DNA from 3 places in the Rhodococcus sp. Q genome. Region 2 is predicted to be linked to each of the others. Evidence: riboswitches for the same ligand, from Rfam matches in the RefSeq annotation. Region 2 holds a riboswitch; each other region holds the start of a gene.
What was found. Region 2 has a riboswitch for cobalamin ahead of FFS72_RS17015 (short-chain fatty acyl-CoA regulator family protein). Riboswitches for the same ligand answer to the same signal wherever they lie in the genome.

Region 1 (5,559 bases), on a different contig from region 2:
ACTCCACCGGCACCATCTTCAGCTTCTTCACGACCAGTGCCCGACCGAGGACCTCCTCGGGGATGCGCTCGTCGTCCGGCGGTCCGGCCAGATGGTTCTGCGCCGTCAACCGGGTGAAGAAGAACACGCTCATCGCCGTCAGCACCCGGCCCTTGTCGGGGATCGGGGTGCTCAGGATGTGGTCGTACGCGGAGATCCGGTCGCTCGCGACGAGCAGGAGGTGCTCGTCGTCGATCGTGTACAGGTCGCGGACCTTGCCGCCTGCGAGGTGGGCGTAGTCGGAGAGTGAGGGGCGCACGGTCCAACCCTATCGGGTGGGGTTGATACTCGATCAGGTGGCAATCGAGATCGACAGACGCAGCATCGGCCTGCGTTCGGAGCGTGGACCGGTGCTCGCGTCGCTGATGCTCACCACCGCGCTGGTCGCGCTCGACTCGACGATCATCGCGACGGCGGTGCTGACCATCGTCCGCGACCTGGGCGGATTCGGTCAGTTTCCGTGGTTGTTCTCGATCTATCTGCTCGCCCAGGCCGTGTCGGTACCGATCTACGGCAAGCTCGCCGACCTGTTCGGACGCAAGCCGGTGATGCTGTTCGGCATCGCGACGTTCTGCATCGGATCGGTGCTCTGCGGGCTGGCGTGGTCGATGCCCGCGCTGATCGCGTTCCGCGCGGTCCAGGGCCTCGGCGCGGGCGCGGTGCAGCCGATGAGCCTGACCATCGCGGGCGACATCTACACACTCGCCGAGCGCGCCAAGGCGCAGGGCTACCTCGCGAGCGTGTGGGGCATGTCCGCCGTGGTCGGCCCGACCCTCGGCGGCGTGTTCTCCGAGTACCTGTCGTGGCGCTGGATCTTCCTGATCAACGTGCCGCTGTGCGCGGTCGCGGCATGGGCGCTGATGCGGCACTTCCACGAGAGTCCGCGACGCGACCGGCCACGCGTCGACTACCTCGGCGCGGCGCTCCTGACCTGCGGCGCCGCGCTGGTCATCCTCGGCCTGCTCGAAGGCGGGCAGGCGTGGCCGTGGAACTCCCCCGCATCGCTCGCCGTGTTCGGTGCCGGAGCGGCTCTGCTCCTCGCGTTCGCCTTCGTCGAACGCCGTGTTGCCGACCCGATCCTGCCGCCGTGGGTGCTCACCCGCCGCGTCCTGGCCGTCAGCAGCATCATCTCCGCCGCCGTCGGCGCGATCATCATGGGCGTCACCTCGTACATCCCGACCTTCGTGCAGGGCGTGCTCGGGACCGGCGCGCTGGTCGCCGGGTTCGCTCTCGCCACCCTCACCATCGGCTGGCCGATCAGCGTGTCGCTCGCCGGGCGCCTCTACCTTCGGGTGGGATTCCGGATCACCGCACTCCTCGGCGCGACCGCCGCCGTCACCGGGACCGCGCTGACCCTCACCCTGGACGCCGGATCGGGTGTCTGGCAGGTGGCCGTGTTCTGCTTCGTGATCGGCGTCGGGATGGGACTGGTGTCGAGTCCCACCCTGATCGCCGCGCAGTCCAGCGTCGACTGGTCGCAGCGCGGCGTCGTCACGTCGACGAACATGTTCGCCCGGTCGATCGGCAGCGCGGTCGGGGTCGCGGCGTTCGGAGCGATCGTCAATGCGCACATCGGTGGCACGGACACCCCGACGCCCGAACAGCTGTCGGGAGCGCTACACCTGGTCTTCCTGGCGGTGGTCGGGACGACCGCCGCGATCCTCGCCGCCGCCGCCTTCATGCCGGCCCGGGTGCACTCCCCCGAGGACGCCGGCTCGGGGCCCGGCTGATCCGCTGCCGAAGCGGACAAGCCGGACGGGCCGCGATCGACCGTGGTTTATCCTTCGACCTGGTGACACGGTGAACGGGAAGTCCGGTGCGAATCCGGCGCGGTACTCGCCACTGTGAGCAGGTACGTCGACCACACGGGGCACTGCCCCAGCCACTGGACGCGACAGCGTCCGGGAAGGCGTGGCCGGCGGTCAGCCCTGCCGAGCCAGGAGACCGGCCGTGACACCTGCCTGCACGTTTTCCACGAGTCATGGAAGGCGGGTCGCCGTGCGCACCCAGTCGACGCGAATCCGTTCGCACATATCCCGGGCCCTGCCCACCGCTGCCGTCACCGTCGCGGCCGCACTCACACTGACCGCCTGCGGGTCGTCCGGCGACGATGCCGACGCCGCCGCGTCGATCTCCCTCGACAACTGCGGCCGCACCGTCACCCTGGACGGCCCGGCGCAACGGGCGGTCACCCTCAACCAGGGTGCCACCGAGTCCGCGTTGGCTCTCGGCGCCGAGAGCCAGATGGTCGGCACGGCCTACCTCGACGACACCGTCGCGCCGCAGTGGCAGTCCGCGTACGAGACGGTTCCGGTACTGAACGAGTCGGACTACCCCAGTCGCGAAGCGGTGCTGGAGGTCCGGCCGGACCTGGTGCTCGCGTCGTATTCGAGCGCCTTCGACGACAAGGCCGTCGGCACGCGGGAGTCGTTCGACGATCTCGGTGTCGCCACCTACATCTCACCGTTCGGCTGTCCCGACAAGTCGATGCGACCTCCGGTGGCGTGGGATTCGATCGCCGCCGAGATCACCGACAACGGCGTCCTGTTCGGCCGCGAATCCGAGGCCGACGCCGAGGTGACGCACCTGCGGGAGACCCTGGCGGGAGTCGAGTCCGCGGCAGCGGGGCGCGGCCGGAGCTTCTTCTGGTACGACAGCAACACGGACGTCCCGTACGTCGGCGCCAATGCGGGCGGGCCGCAGCTGATCATCGACGCCGTCGGCGGCACCAACATCTTCGCGGGCGTCGACGGTTCCTGGGCCGACGGCAGCTGGGAAACGGTCCTGAAGGCGAACCCGGACGTCATCGTCCTCGCCGACGCCTCGTGGGACACCGCGGAGGAGAAGAAGACGTATCTGCGGGCCGACCCGGCGCTGCGCGACCTGACGGCGGTCCGAGAGAACGCGTTCGTCGTCGTGCCGTTCTCGGCGAGTACCCCCGGTCCGCGGCTGATCGAGGGCGCCGCCCTCGTCGGCGAACAACTCGGCAGCAGCCGGGGATGAGCGTCACGACCCGGGCACCCGCCCGGGTGCGCGCGAGCACCACCACCGGATGGGTGGTGGCGCTCGCCGCGCTGCTCGTCGTGAGTTGTGCAGCGGGCGTCGCGATCGGCGCCGCCGATCTGTCCGTCGGCACCGTCGTCGACTCGGTGGCCGGACGCCTCGGCATCGGGCCGGGCACCGACCTGCTGACCACGCACATCGTGGTGGACCTGCGCCTGCCCCGGGTTCTGGCCGCCGCCCTGGTCGGTGCCGGGCTGGCGTTGTGCGGGGCGGTGCTGCAGTCGCTGACCGGCAACGCGCTTGCCGACCCGTACCTGCTCGGCATGTCCGGCGGCGCATCCCTCGGCGCGGTTCTCGCGCTGACCGTCGGTGCGGGCACCGTCGGAGCGTTCGGCATCGGCGCGACGTCGACGGCCGCATTCGTGGGGGCGCTGGGTTCGCTGCTGTTGGTCTTCGTCATCTCGACGTCGCGGTCGGGTGCGCTGGTGCCGGGACGCCTGGTCCTCGCGGGTATCGCGGTCGGTCAGTTCGCCGCCGCCGTCACCTCCGCGCTCGTGCTGCTCGGCGACCGCGACGCCGCCCACCGCGTGCTGCAGTGGACGCTCGGCTCGGTCGCCGGGGTCCGCTGGCCGGGCCTGCTCACCATCGCCGCCGTCGTCGCGGCCACCGCCGCGGTGATGCTCGCGCACGCCCGGGTGCTGGATTCGTTCGCGTTCGGCGAGCGGGCCGCGTCGAGTCTCGGCACCGACGTCGAACGCTCCCGCTGGGTGCTCTACGGCGTCGCATCGCTGTGCACCGCGGCCCTCGTCGCGCAGGCCGGGGTGATCGGGTTCGTCGGCCTCGTCGTCCCGCATGCCGCCCGGCTACTCGTCGGTCCCCTGCACGCCCGACTGCTCCCGGTCGTGGCCCTCGTCGGTGCCGTCCTTCTGGTGTGGGCCGACATCGTCGCGCGGACCGTGATGCCGGGACGCGAACTGCCGATCAGCATCGTCACCGCCGTCGTGGGCGTGCCGGTGTTCGTGATGATCCTGCGACGCCGGGGAGCCCGCGCATGAGCCACCACTCCCCCGAGATCCTCGTCGAGGACGTCACCTGGTCGGTGGGCGGAACGACCATCCTGGACGGCGTGACGTGCCGGGCACCGTCGCGGGCGTTCACCGGGCTGATCGGGCCCAACGGCTCGGGCAAGACGTCGCTGCTGTCGGCGGCCGCGCGACTCGTCCGCCCCGACGGTGGTCGCGTGATGATCGGCGACGACCCCGCCGCCACGATGCCGCGCCGCGAATTCGCCCGGACCGTCGCGCTGGTGGAACAACATTCGTCGACCGAGCTGGAACTGACGGTCGAGCAGATCGTCGAGCTCGGAGTGATCCCGCACCGCGGCGGGTGGGCGCGACCGGCCGCTGTCGGTGCCGCCGAGGTGGTCACCGAGAGCCTCGCGATGGCAGGCATCACCGATCTCCGACACCGGTTGTGGCAGAGCCTGTCCGGCGGCGAGAAGCAGAAGACACAGCTCGCCCGAGCCTTCGCGCAGCGGCCCTGCGTCCTGCTGCTCGACGAGCCCACCAACCACCTCGACGTCTCGGCGTCGCTCGAACTGCTGGATCTGATCCGCCGCCGCGGACTCACGACCGTCGCGGCCATGCACGACCTGAATCTGGCGGCGATGTACTGCGATCACCTCGTTGTGCTCCGCGAGGGCCGCGTCGTCGCGGAGGGACCGACCGAGTCGGTGCTGACCGAGGAACTGCTCGCCGACGTCTACGGACTCGACGCGATCGTGACCCCGCACCCCCGGACGGGCCGTCCGACGGTGACGCTGTGCGGAGTGACGTCGAACACCGAAAGGTCCACCCTGTGAACACGACTCGCGGCGGTCGGTGGCTGATCGTCACCGCCCCCACCGACCGCGGGGAGGATCCGCGGGACGCCCTGGTCTCCGCGCTGGCGACCCTGCGAGAACGCCACCCCGACACCGTGTTCCGCACCGCGGTGCTCGGCGGGTCCGGCCCGACGATCACCGACGCTCTCGACGAGGCCGCGGCGTCGGAGGCCGCCGAGGTGATCGTGGTCTCCGGGCAGACCCTGCACGACCGCAAGATGGATGCCTGGTTCCGGCGGGTGATCGGGCACTGGCTGCGTGAGCGTCCTCCCGGCCACGTCCCTGCGGTGCGTCTCGCGGCGAGCCTGACGGACGCCGCGACCTACGCCGACCTGCTGGACGCCGCCGTCACCGGTCCGACCTCCCCGGCCCGGGACACCACCGCGCCGCTGTCGTCGCCCGCCTGGGACGAGGTGCCCGGCTTCGCGCGGCACGTGCTCGTCTGTCGCGGCCCGCGATGCTCCGCCCGCGGCGGACCGGAAACCGCACGGGCACTGGACGACACTCTCGCCGACCGCGGTCTCGGAGACGACGACGTGCTCGTCACCCAGACCGGATGCCTGTACCCGTGCTCGCAGGGACCTGTGGTCGCGGTGTACCCCGACGACACCTGGTACGCGTCCCTGACCGCGGAC
Region 2 (5,559 bases):
GGGTGCCCGAGACGGTCGGTGGGCGCTCGACGGTGGACCGGAACGGTGACATCGGAGGCGAGTGGAACAGGAGTGGGTTGTCGATGGCCGTGACCCGCGCCGGCTCCCGCGCGAATCCCTGCCCGGCCCCGAATCCCACGGTGGCCGACCAGCCCATGCCCGCGGTCGCCGCGCCGCCGACACCGAGTGCACGCAGCAGCGTCCGCCTGTCCATGGATCGCTCGGTCACGGTGCATCTCCAGTCCTTGGCAACGGCGGTGACCGTACCACACCGTATGGTACGGTCAAGTGTCTGGAATGATGCTGGAACAGGTCACTTTTGCGAAGGCGAGGAGAGCGTCATGACGGCGAGGAGAGACGCGTCCCAGAGCGCTCGCGCTGCCCGTGGTTCGGGTGCCGGAACGCGGCAGCGGGCTCCGAGGCTGTCCGTGGACGACTGGATCGAAGCCGCCTTCGACCTCCTCGTCCGCGAGGGTGTGACGGGCGTGAAGATCACCCGCCTGTGCGAGGAGCTGGGCGTCACCAAGGGCAGCTTCTACTGGCATTTCCCCGACATCGACCATCTGATGAAGGCCGTCGCGGATCGCTGGTGCGCCATCCAGAACGAGACCCTCCTGGCGCTCAAGGAGACGACTTCGATTCCCGGCGACCAACGACTCGAGGCGATGGCGGCGCAGCTCATGTCGCAGCGCGGCTGGGCGGTCGAGGTCGCGGTCCGCGACTGGGCGCGTTCCGACAGTCAGGTCGCGGATTCCGTTGCACGACTGGACAACCAGGTGTTCGACGTCGTGCAGAGCACTCTGCTCGACCTCGGCTTCGACGCCGAGGAGGCGCGCCTGCGCAGTGGTGTCCTCGTCTATGCGGGTGTCGGCTTCCTGCACGCCCGAGACCACCTGCCCGATCCGACCATCGACGAGGTGCGGCGCGTGTTCGCGCTCCTGACCACCCGCGACTGAGGCGGCTCCGCCGCTCGTGCGCGCTTCGGGGTGAGGACACCCGCGAACCATGCACGAGCACGAAGTGCCCTGTTCGCGTCGGTGCAGTCGAGGTTCTCGACGACCTGAACGCGGCAGGATTCGACGTCGGCGTCGGCCCAGGTGTCTACGACATTCACTCCCCGCGAGTTCCTGGTGTCGAGAAGATCACCGCATCGCTTCGTGAGGCGCTGGCGGCCGTTCCCGCGGAGCGGCTGTGGGTCAACCCCGGCCTGAAAACCCGGCGGCCCGGTCGAGGTCGAGGCGTCGCTGAAGAACATGGTCGACGCCACCCTGGCGGTGCGCGCCTCCCTCCCGCTTGCGGGGGAGGAGTGCCTAGGACGGATAAGGCTGGCGGGTACTGAGATTCACGTCCACCCGAACGGGCTGACCGATCTGGGGGAAGGCCCGCTGCGCACAGTCGGTGCGCTCGCAGATCTTGCAGCCTGCGCCGATCGGATCCGGCGACATCTGTTCGTCGAGCCGCAGGCCCCGGGAGTACACGAGTCGGCTGGCGTGGGTGATGTCGCAGCCCAACCCGATCGCGAAGCTGCGTTGCGCGGTTCCGTAGGGGCGGGGGTCGTCGTCGGTGGTCCGGGCGATCCACAGGTATGTCCGGCCGTCGGGCATCTGCGCGACCTGGGTGAGAATCCGCCCGGGCATTCCGAACGCGTCGTGCACCACCCACAGCGGGCAGCTGCCACCGATCCGCGAGAAGTGGAACGCGGTGGCGGACTGCCGTTTCGAGATGTTCCCGGCTCGATCGGTGCGGACGAAGAAGAACGGGATGCCGCGCCGGGTCGGGCGTTGCATCGTCGAGAGCCGGTGGCAGACCGTCTCGAATCCGACCTCGAACTGCAGCGCCAGCATCTCGATGTCGTAGTGCAGGCGTTCCGCCGCGTCGAGGAACGGGTTGTACGGCAACAGCAGTGCCCCGGCGAAGTAGTTCGCGAGTCCGATCTTCGCCAGGTCGCGGGAGCCCTCTCCGAGACCGGTGGCGGACTCGACGAGCGCGTCGATCGTGGCCAACTGGGTGAGAAAGGCGAGCTGGGTCGCGATCTGGAACGCCCGCTGTCCGGGTGTCAGGTGCCGGGACAGGGTAAGGATGCGGTTCGCCTCGTCGAACGAGCGTTTCGGTCCCGGTCGGTCGGGCGGATCGGTGCGCAACCGGACGACGATGTCGTGTTCCGACTCGAGGAGTGCCGTCAGCTGGTTGTCCAGAGAGCCGGGCCGGAGGCCGCTCTCCGTGAACAATCGTTCGGCGGCGTCGTCGAGTTCGGCGATGTGATTGTGCCTGTCGTAGAAAAAGTCTCGAACTTCCTCGAACGGCATCGGCATCGAAGTCTTCGAGGTCGCCTCCGACGGCGCGGACAGATGGACGCTGTACTGCTCCAGCCGTTCGGTCGCTGCCAGCAGTCGGCGGTGGACTCCGACGAGCGCTGTTCCGATCTCCGGCATCCTGGCGACCAGTTCGTCCACCATCGCCGGGCTGGGCGCCCCCGTGCCGATCGCGCGGAGGACGTCATGGAGATCTGCCGCGAGCCTCGCGTCCTGGTCGGCCGCGAAGAACTGCGGATCGAGATCGAAGGTCGCGTTCAGCTTCAGCAGGACCGGCACAGTCAGCGGACGCTGGTCGTTCTCCAACTGGTTGACGTAACTCGCCGAGAGGTCGAGTGTCCGGGCCAAATCCAGCTGCGTCAGGCCGCGTTCCTCCCGCAGCCGGCGTAGCCGCGGTCCGCCGTAGATCTTCTGCATGGCTGCCGCCTTCGTGATCGAGTCCAGAGGCCGCCCACGAATGCATGCCCGAACGAGCCCCCGTCACCGCCCGGAGAGCGGGCACGGCGCCACCTCGATCGGGTACGCACACCCAGTCCACGAGGCGGCACACCGCCAGGTACGGCGTACCCGGCGCAGCGGGCAGGTCTTCGGACTCGCAGGCGCTCGCGTGTGAGGCGAACCTACTGGCCGTCGCTTCCCGGACTCGCGTCCAGTGCTGGTGACGGCGGTCGTTCCTGCATACCGCTGCGGGACAGTTCCGGACTCACACCGGATTCCCTCTCGTGCCCTCGGGCACTTCGACGCCACCGCGACCTTCGGGGCTCCTCACGGTCGAGGCGGCGAACCAACTGCACCGTCGATTCTAGAGGTCTCGGATCGTCGGAGGAGACCCCGGACCTGCGAACTCGCCTCGACTCGTGCCGACGAGGTCGTCGTGTACACGCGGATGATGTCCCACTGCAGCTGCTCCTTCGACGTGACGTGCGCGAAGAGCTCCGCCGGTCGCACCGCTACCCGGCTTCCGATCCCGGACATACGTGCGTCTCGAAAGCCCTACGCCGCGAACAGATCCGACGTGATCTCGCGGATGGCATTCGTGGTCTCGTCTATGGCGACCCGGGCGCATCGACTGGGACCTCCGGGCCGGCTCGATCCGGAGATCGAAACCTGGTCGTGTCGGTCGTGTCGGCAGCGTACGGTCCGCGGCCGGGCCGTGACACGGTTCGATCCTGCGGACTTCAGTGCCGTGAATTCTTCTGTTCTGCAAAGTGTGTGGGGTCGGAGCGGTCGGATTCGCAGCATTCGCAGAATTCGCCGACACACACCACCGAATTACGCAGGTTCAGTCTCTTCCCGTCGCGTCGGGTCCTCCATACGCTGCGAACATCGCCGGGTCGATCGGTCGCTTCCCGGCCGAGTTCCAGTACCAGGCGCCGACACAATCGGAGGACATCATCTTGAAGACGCATCCCGTCCGCACCTACCGCTCCGCCGAGGACTTCCCGCGCAGCGAGCACCTCGCGTGGAAGATCGCCGAGGTCGCGACCGACTCCGTCGAGGTGCCCGCGGACACCGCCGAGATGATCGTCAACCGGATCATCGACAACGCTGCCGTCGCCGCAGCGTCCGTTACCCGCCGCCCGGTCGCCAACGCGCGGGCGCAGGCGCAGTCGCATCCGTACAGCCGGTCATCGTCGGAGTCGCACGGATCGACTGTGTTCGGCGTCGGTGGCACGTTCTCGCCCGAGTGGGCGGCGTGGGCCAACGGCGTCGCGGTGCGTGAGCTCGACTTCCACGACACCTTCCTGGCCGCCGAATACTCGCACCCGGGCGACAACATCCCGTCGATTCTCGCGGTCGCGCAGCACGCCGGGCGCACCGGCCAGGACCTGATCCGCGGCCTCGCCACCGGCTACGAGATCCAGGTCGACCTGGTTCGTGCCATCTGCCTGCACGAGCACAAGATCGACCACGTCGCCCACCTCGGCCCCTCCGCGGCCGCGGGCATCGGCACCCTGCTGGGCCTCGACACCGAGACCGTTTACCAGGCGATCGGTCAGGCGCTGCACACCACCACTGCCACCCGTCAGTCGCGCAAGGGCGAGATCTCCAGCTGGAAGGCCTACGCCCCGGCCTTCGCCGGCAAGATGGCCGTCGAGGCCGTGGACCGCGCGATGCGCGGCGAGGGCGCCCCGTCCCCGATCTGGGAGGGCGAGGACGGTGTCATCGCCTGGCTGCTCGGTGGCCCGAAGGCGGAGTACAACGTGCCGCTGCCCGGCCCAGGCGAGGCCAAGCGCGGCATCCTCGACACCTACACCAAGGAGCACTCGGCCGAGTACCAGAGCCAGGCACCGATCGACCTGGCATTCCGCCTGCGCGAGCGGGTCGGCGACCTGAGCCAGATCGCGTCGATCGTCCTGCACACCAGCCACCACACCCATTACGTGATCGGCACCGGCTCGAACGATCCGCAGAAGTTCGACCCCAAGGCGTCGCGCGAGACCCTCGACCACTCGATCATGTACATCTTCGCGGTCGCGCTGCAGAACGGCACCTGGCACCACGAGCGGTCCTACGCTCCGGAGCGGGCGCAGCGTCCCGACACCACCCTGCTGTGGCAGAAGATCTCCACCGCCGAGGACCCGGAGTGGACCCGTCGCTACCACTCCACCGACCCGAACGAGAAGGCCTTCGGTGCCCGCGCCGAGGTCACCCTCAAGAGCGGTGAGGTCATCGTCGACGAGCTCGCCGTCGCCGATGCGCACCCGCTCGGCGCTCGCCCGTTCGCCCGCGACCAGTACATCGCGAAGTTCCGCACCCTCGCCGAGGGCGTCATCGCACCGGCCGAGCAGGACCGCTTCCTCGCCGCAGCGCAGCGCACGCCGGAGCTGAAGGCCGGTGAGCTGAACCAGCTCACCTTCACCGTGTCGGATGAGGTGCTCGACCGCTCGCCGAAGTCGCCGCAGGGCCTGTTCTGATGACCGGACTCATCGCCGCCGCAACCTCCGCGGCCGAGAAGCGCGACGCCTTCCGTGCGAGCCTGACGTCGGAGGGCATCACCCGGCTGCCGGGCGCGATCAACCCGCTGACGGCCAAGCTGATCCAGGAGATCGGCTTCGAGGGCGTCTACGTCTCCGGCGGCGCCCTCTCCGCCGGCCTCGGTCTGCCCGACATCGGACTCACCACCCTCACCGAGGTCACGGCGCACAGCGCCCAGATCGCCGGCGTCACCGACCTTCCCGTCCTGGTCGACGCCGACACCGGATTCGGTGAGCCGATGTCCGCGGCCCGCACCGTCCTCGCCTTC
Region 3 (5,559 bases), on a different contig from region 2:
GCCGCGGGGTGCCCGCCATCTCGCGCATCTGGCCGATGGGCGTGATGGTGAATTCCCCCTCGAGCAGGAGCGCGGGCGCCTGCACGGACCGCCACTGGGTCCAGAAGTCCCTGGTCCCCCACTCCTCGGAGATGTCCCGCCAGACCGGGACCTCGCCGTGCAGGTGGTATCCGTCGTCGCGCAGCTCGAAGGAGTCCATGAAGTACTGGGCCGCGACGGGCCCGAAGAACTCGACCATCGTCGGCTCGTCGCGGAACGGGGTCGGCCAGGCGGCGATCATCGCCGCCCAGTCGGCCGCGGTCCGACCACGGAAGTCGGGCGCCATGTCCTCGACGACAACGGCGCGCACCCGATCCGGATGCGCGGCAGCGAAACACCACGCATGCAGACCGCCCATCGAGTGGCCGATGACGACCATCGGCTCCGTGATCGACTCGACGGCCTCGGTGAGGTCGGCGACGAACGCCTCGGTGCTCGGCTCGGCGGGCGCTGGACGGCCGTGCCCCGCGGCGTCGAAGGTGTACACGTGGCCGTGTTCGCGCAGCCACGGCACGTGTCGTCGCCAGGTGCGGGCACTGCCCATCAGCCCGTGTAGCAACAGAATCGGTTCGCCGGTCCCACCCTCGTCATGGAGCACGGCACCGAGGTTAGCGGTCCGGTGCCGCGACTCCCGTCGGGTTTCGCTTTTCGGTTACGTGGTCTCGCCCGCCCTGTGTGTCGCGCGAGTACGCTCGCGGCCATGGCAGTGGTGAAGATCAACGCAATCGAGGTGCCCGAGGGCGCCGGTCCCGAACTGGAGAAGCGGTTCGCAGCGCGCGCCGGAACCGTGGAGAACTCGCCCGGGTTCCTCGGGTTCCAGCTGCTCCGGCCCACCGGTGGCGAGACCCGCTACTTCGTGGTGACGCAGTGGGAGTCCGAGGACGCGTTCGCGGCGTGGCGTGACGGCGACGCCCGTGCCGCGCATGCGGGTGAGGCGAAGAAGCCGGTCGCGACCGGCGCCTCGCTGCTCGAGTTCGAGGTCGTCCTCGACGTCGCCGCCAAGCAGTCCTGACGCGGCACTCCCCGCACCGGTCGCCCGTCGGGCGGCCGGTGCCCGCCGTCATCCCAGGTGGCGGCGCAACGCCTCGGCGGTGGCCTCGTCCGCCGGGTGAAAGGTCTCGATCGCGAGTTCGGCAACGGTGACGTCGAGTGGCGTCCCGAACACCGTCGTCGTGCTGAGGAAGGCGAGTTCCCCTGCTGCGGTCGCGATTCTGATGGGGACGACGAGTGCGCCCGGTTCCATGTCGACATCGGGATCACCGCACGGATAGCCCGCGAGTTCCGCGGCGAGCGCGACGAGTTCGGCGTCCCCGGTCACCGCGATCTGATGGTCCAGGCGATGCAGCAGATGTGCTCGCCACTGTCCGAGGTTGCCGATTCGGGTGGCCATGCCGTCGGGGTGCAGGCTCAGGCGCAGGACGTTCACCGGCGGTTCCAACAGGTGCGCGGCACACCCCTCCACGAGAAGAGCGACGGCGTCGTTGCCGTCGACGAGGTTCCAGTGCCGATCGACGACCACCGCAGGCGACGACCGGTGAGCGTGCAGAATCTGACCGATCGCCCGCGACACCGACGCCATCGGAACGTCACCGAGTGCATGCTCCGGATACGCGGGAGCGAACCCGCCTGCCAGGAGCAATGAATTACGTTCCCGCAGAGGAATTTCCAACTGGTCACTGAGTTTGAGCAGCATCGTACGCGTCGGACGTGACCGGCCCGTCTCGACGAAACTGACATGCCGCGCGGACACTTCCGCTCGGGCCGCCAACTCGAGTTGACTCATCCGGCGGCGCTCACGCCAGTTCCGGAGCAGTACCCCGACGGTCGGTTCGGCGAGCGTGGTCATGGGGAGAGCCTAGATTCGCGGCGGAAGCAGGACCATTACCTCCGAGGTAATCGACGCGCCGCGACGCCCGTCGCACAGTTGTCTCATCGCCCGGCGACCGGCGCCGGCACCCGAGAGAACGAGAGCGACGACATGAGCGACTTCGACACCCTCGCAACGAAATACATCGCGGTGTGGAACGAGACCGATCCGGACGCCCGACGCGCCGCGATCGAGGACCTGTGGGCACCGGACGGGCGGTACGTCGACCCCGCCGTCGCCGCGCACGGTCACACGGACATCGACGCGACGATCGCCGCAGTGCAGGGCCAGTTCGCCGGGATGCGGTTCCGCCTCCGCGGGGACGTCGACGGCCACCACGAGCAAGCACGCTTCGGCTGGCAACTCGGACCCGCAGGAGCGGAGAACCTGATCGAGGGATTCGACGTCATCGAACGCGGCGACGACGGACGACTGGTGCACGTCCTCGGGTTCCTCGACAGGGTTCCGTCCTGACCCGACCGTCGCCGGTCCGCGTCGAACGGACCGGCGACGGTGGTTCGTATTTGTTGACACCACGGGCAGGTCGGTGCGACAGTGCGCGAGTAAACGCGACGTCGTACGGGAATTCCGGTGCAACTCCGGAGCGGTCGCGCCACTGTGATCGAGGTTCGCCTCGAGAAGCCAGACACCGTCGACGTCGCACGGACTTACGGGACGCGTTATCCCAGGAGGAACCCATGGCTGTCGTTCACACCCCCGACAGGTCGACCGAGTCGGCCGGTATCGCACTCATCGTGGCTGGCGTCGTCCTGCTCGCGATGCTCACCCTCTACCTGGTCGGATTCGACCAGGGCGCGGTGTCGCGGACCGGTATGTACATGCATGAACTCATGCACGACGGTCGTCACCTGCTGGGGCTTCCGTGCCACTGACCGGAAAATTCACGCAACTCCTCATCCGCGGCCTGCTGGCCGGACTCGTCGCAGGCCTGCTCGCGGGAGCCGTCGCGTACGTGCTCGGTGAGCCGCACATCGAGGCCGCCATCGCGATCGAGGAAGCTGCATCGGCGGACGCCGAGCCCGCGGCGGCCGCCGGCCATTCGCACGACTCCGGAGCAGCCGCCGAGGAAGACCACTCGCACGACGCCGGAGCAACTGCCGAGGAGGGCCATTCGCACGGCGAGGACGCCCTGGTCAGCCGTGACGGCCAGAAGGTCGGACTGTTCCTCGCGACCACCCTCGCGGGCCTCGCGCTCGGCGCGATCTTCGCCGCCGTCGCGCACTACGCCCGCCGGGTGACCACGGCGTCGGGACCGGTCCTGGCGCTGGCTCTGGCCGGGCTGGGATGGCTCGCGATCGAAGTGGTGCCGTTCTTCAAGTACCCGGCGAACCCGCCTGCCGTCGGCGACCCCGACACCATCAACCAGCGCACCTGGCTGTGGCTGGCGTCGGTGGTGCTCGGCCTGTTCGCGGTCGCCGTCGCCGCCTACGTGCGTCAACTGGTCGCCGCCTCGGGCTACGTGTCCGCGCAGGTCGCGGCACCGGTGGCGGCGTTCCTGGCGATCGTCGCCGTCGGCTACGCCGTGCTGCCCGACATCAACGAGGTCGGCGCCGACTTCCCCGCATCCCTGCTGTGGGACTTCCGGATCTCGTCGCTGGCGATCCAGGCGACGCTGTGGCTGACGCTCGGCGCGGCGTTCGCGTTCCTCACCGAACGCGCCACACGCTCGCAGCCTGCGCTCGCCGGCGCGCACTGACGCCGGGCAACCCCATCCCCCGCACCGACCGAATGTGGCCGTTGATCACGTCAGGTGATGAACGGCCACATTCGGTCTAGCGGAGCAGGGGTGACGCAGATCCTCAGACCGCGCAGGACCCATCGGTGCAGGCGCCGTCGGCATCGGCCGCTCCGGCGAGGGTGACGAGCGGCTTCGCGTCCGTGTAGGCCTTCTCCAGCAGTTGGGTGAACACCTCGACGGGCTGGGCGCCGGAGACGCCGATCGCACGGTTGGCGACGAAGAACGGGACGCCGGTGACGCCCAGCGCACGGGCCTGGGCGAGGTCGTCACGGACGCGATCCGCTTCTGCATCCGAGTCCAGGGCAGCGCGCACCGCGTCGGCGTCGAGCCCGGTCTCGGCCGCGATCGCCACCAGCTCGTCGCGGTCGTCGATCACGCGGCCCTGCTCGAAGTGCGCTCGGAACAGCGCTGCCATCACGTCCGTGCCACGATCACCCGCGAAGTGGATCAGCCGGTGCGCGTCGAAGGTGTTGGCGGCGATGACGGTGTCGAAGTCCATGGCCAGTCCGTCGGCGGCGGCGGTGCTCGCGACGTGCGCGAACATCTGTCGTACCTGGTCGGCGGGCATGCCCTTCATCTCGACGAGCGCGTCGATCTCGGAACGCCGGAGTCCGGCGGGCGTGTCCGGGGAGAGCTGGTAGGAGCGCCAGACGACCTCGACCTGCTCCCGATGCGGGAACTGCGCGAGCGCCGCCTCGAACCGTGTCTTGCCGATGTAGCACCACGGGCAGGCGATGTCGGACCACACCTCCAGCACGACGGCGGCGGCGGTGGACTTCTCGGGAGATTCGATGCTCACAAGTAGTTGAAACGTCCACCACCGCCGGTTTGTTCCGTCAGGCCCGCGCGCGTCCCAGCTGCCGGATCCAGGCTCGGGAGCGCGCCGGGTCGATCACGTCGTCGACCTCGAACGTCGTACCCGCGTGCAGCGCCTTGCCGTGCTCGTAGGCCTTCCCCAGCAGCGTCGCGAACAGGGCGTCGCGTTCGGCCGGATCGTCGATCGCCTCGAGTTCCTTCCGGAACCCGAGTCGTACCGCACCCTCCAGCCCCATCGGTCCGATCTCCCCGGTCGGCCACGCGACCGTGAACTCCGGCGCGTGGAACGAGCCGCCCGCCATCGCCATCGCACCGAGCCCGTACCCCTTGCGCAGGATGATCGTGCCGAACGGCACGGTCAACCTGGCTCCCGCAACGAACAGCCGGCTGAACCTCCGCACCGTCGCCTCCCGCTCCGAGTCGGGGCCGACCATGAATCCCGGCGTGTCACAGAGGGTCAGGACCGGCAGCCGGTGCGCCTCGCACAGTGCCAGGAACTCGGCGCCCTTGTCGGCCGCTTCGGCGTCGATCGCACCGCCGAGGTGGTGGCTGGAATTGGCGAGAACGCCGTATGCGACGCCCTCGACCCGGATCAGCGCCGTCACGAACCCGACGCCGTAGTCGGGCTGCAGTTCCAGTACCGAGTCGACGTCGGCGATCGCCGTGACCGCTTCGCGAACGTCGTACGCGCGCAGCCGGTTCTCGGGGACGACGTGCCGTGCCAGGCGCTCGTCGGGCGCCGTCCAGTCGGCAACGGCGCCCTGGAAGTACGAGAGGTACCGCTTCGCGAGATCGACGGCGTGCGCCTCGTCGCGGGCGAGCACGTGCACGACGCCATTGCGGGTCTGGACGTCGATCGGGCCGATGTCCTCGGGGCGGAACACCCCGAGACCGCCGCCTTCCACCATCGCCGGACCACCCATCCCGATGTTCGCGTCGGGGGTCGCGATCAGAACGTCGCAGGCGCCTGCGAGCGCGGCGTTGCCCGCGAAGCAGCGTCCCGACACGACGGCGACGGTCGGGACGACACCGCGCAGCGCTGCCATCGCGCGGAACGTCCCGAGTTCGAGCCCGGCTG

Region 1: it holds a riboswitch for cobalamin, as region 2 does, so the genes downstream of both, FFS72_RS05025 (ABC transporter substrate-binding protein) here and FFS72_RS17015 (short-chain fatty acyl-CoA regulator family protein) in region 2, are expected to answer to the same signal.
Region 3: it holds a riboswitch for cobalamin, as region 2 does, so the genes downstream of both, FFS72_RS11815 (CbtB domain-containing protein) here and FFS72_RS17015 (short-chain fatty acyl-CoA regulator family protein) in region 2, are expected to answer to the same signal.

What each region holds. Positions count from the first base shown of each region.
Region 1 is NZ_SCOY01000003.1:184,287-189,845, reverse strand. It holds gene FFS72_RS05035 (phosphoribosylaminoimidazolesuccinocarboxamide synthase) at 1-298, opposite strand, end outside; gene FFS72_RS05030 (MDR family MFS transporter) at 336-1,769, shown strand; cobalamin riboswitch at 1,821-2,006, shown strand; gene FFS72_RS05025 (ABC transporter substrate-binding protein) at 2,038-3,042, shown strand; gene FFS72_RS05020 (FecCD family ABC transporter permease) at 3,039-4,097, shown strand; gene FFS72_RS05015 (ABC transporter ATP-binding protein) at 4,094-4,903, shown strand; gene FFS72_RS05010 ((2Fe-2S) ferredoxin domain-containing protein) at 4,900-5,559, shown strand, end outside.
Region 2 is NZ_SCOY01000018.1:38,233-43,791, forward strand. It holds gene FFS72_RS17000 (multicopper oxidase family protein) at 1-214, opposite strand, end outside; gene FFS72_RS17005 (TetR/AcrR family transcriptional regulator) at 342-956, shown strand; partial or broken gene FFS72_RS17010 (5-methyltetrahydropteroyltriglutamate--homocysteine S-methyltransferase) at 1,043-1,289, shown strand; gene FFS72_RS17015 (short-chain fatty acyl-CoA regulator family protein) at 1,311-2,729, opposite strand; cobalamin riboswitch at 2,892-3,048, opposite strand; gene prpD (2-methylcitrate dehydratase PrpD) at 3,710-5,230, shown strand; gene prpB (methylisocitrate lyase) at 5,230-5,559, shown strand, end outside.
Region 3 is NZ_SCOY01000009.1:35,916-41,474, forward strand. It holds gene FFS72_RS11795 (alpha/beta fold hydrolase) at 1-637, opposite strand, end outside; gene FFS72_RS11800 (antibiotic biosynthesis monooxygenase family protein) at 740-1,051, shown strand; gene FFS72_RS11805 (helix-turn-helix domain-containing protein) at 1,100-1,885, opposite strand; gene FFS72_RS11810 (nuclear transport factor 2 family protein) at 2,018-2,380, shown strand; cobalamin riboswitch at 2,445-2,578, shown strand; gene FFS72_RS11815 (CbtB domain-containing protein) at 2,605-2,799, shown strand; gene FFS72_RS11820 (CbtA family protein) at 2,790-3,623, shown strand; gene FFS72_RS11825 (DsbA family oxidoreductase) at 3,727-4,464, opposite strand; gene FFS72_RS11830 (acetyl-CoA carboxylase family protein) at 4,502-5,559, opposite strand, start outside.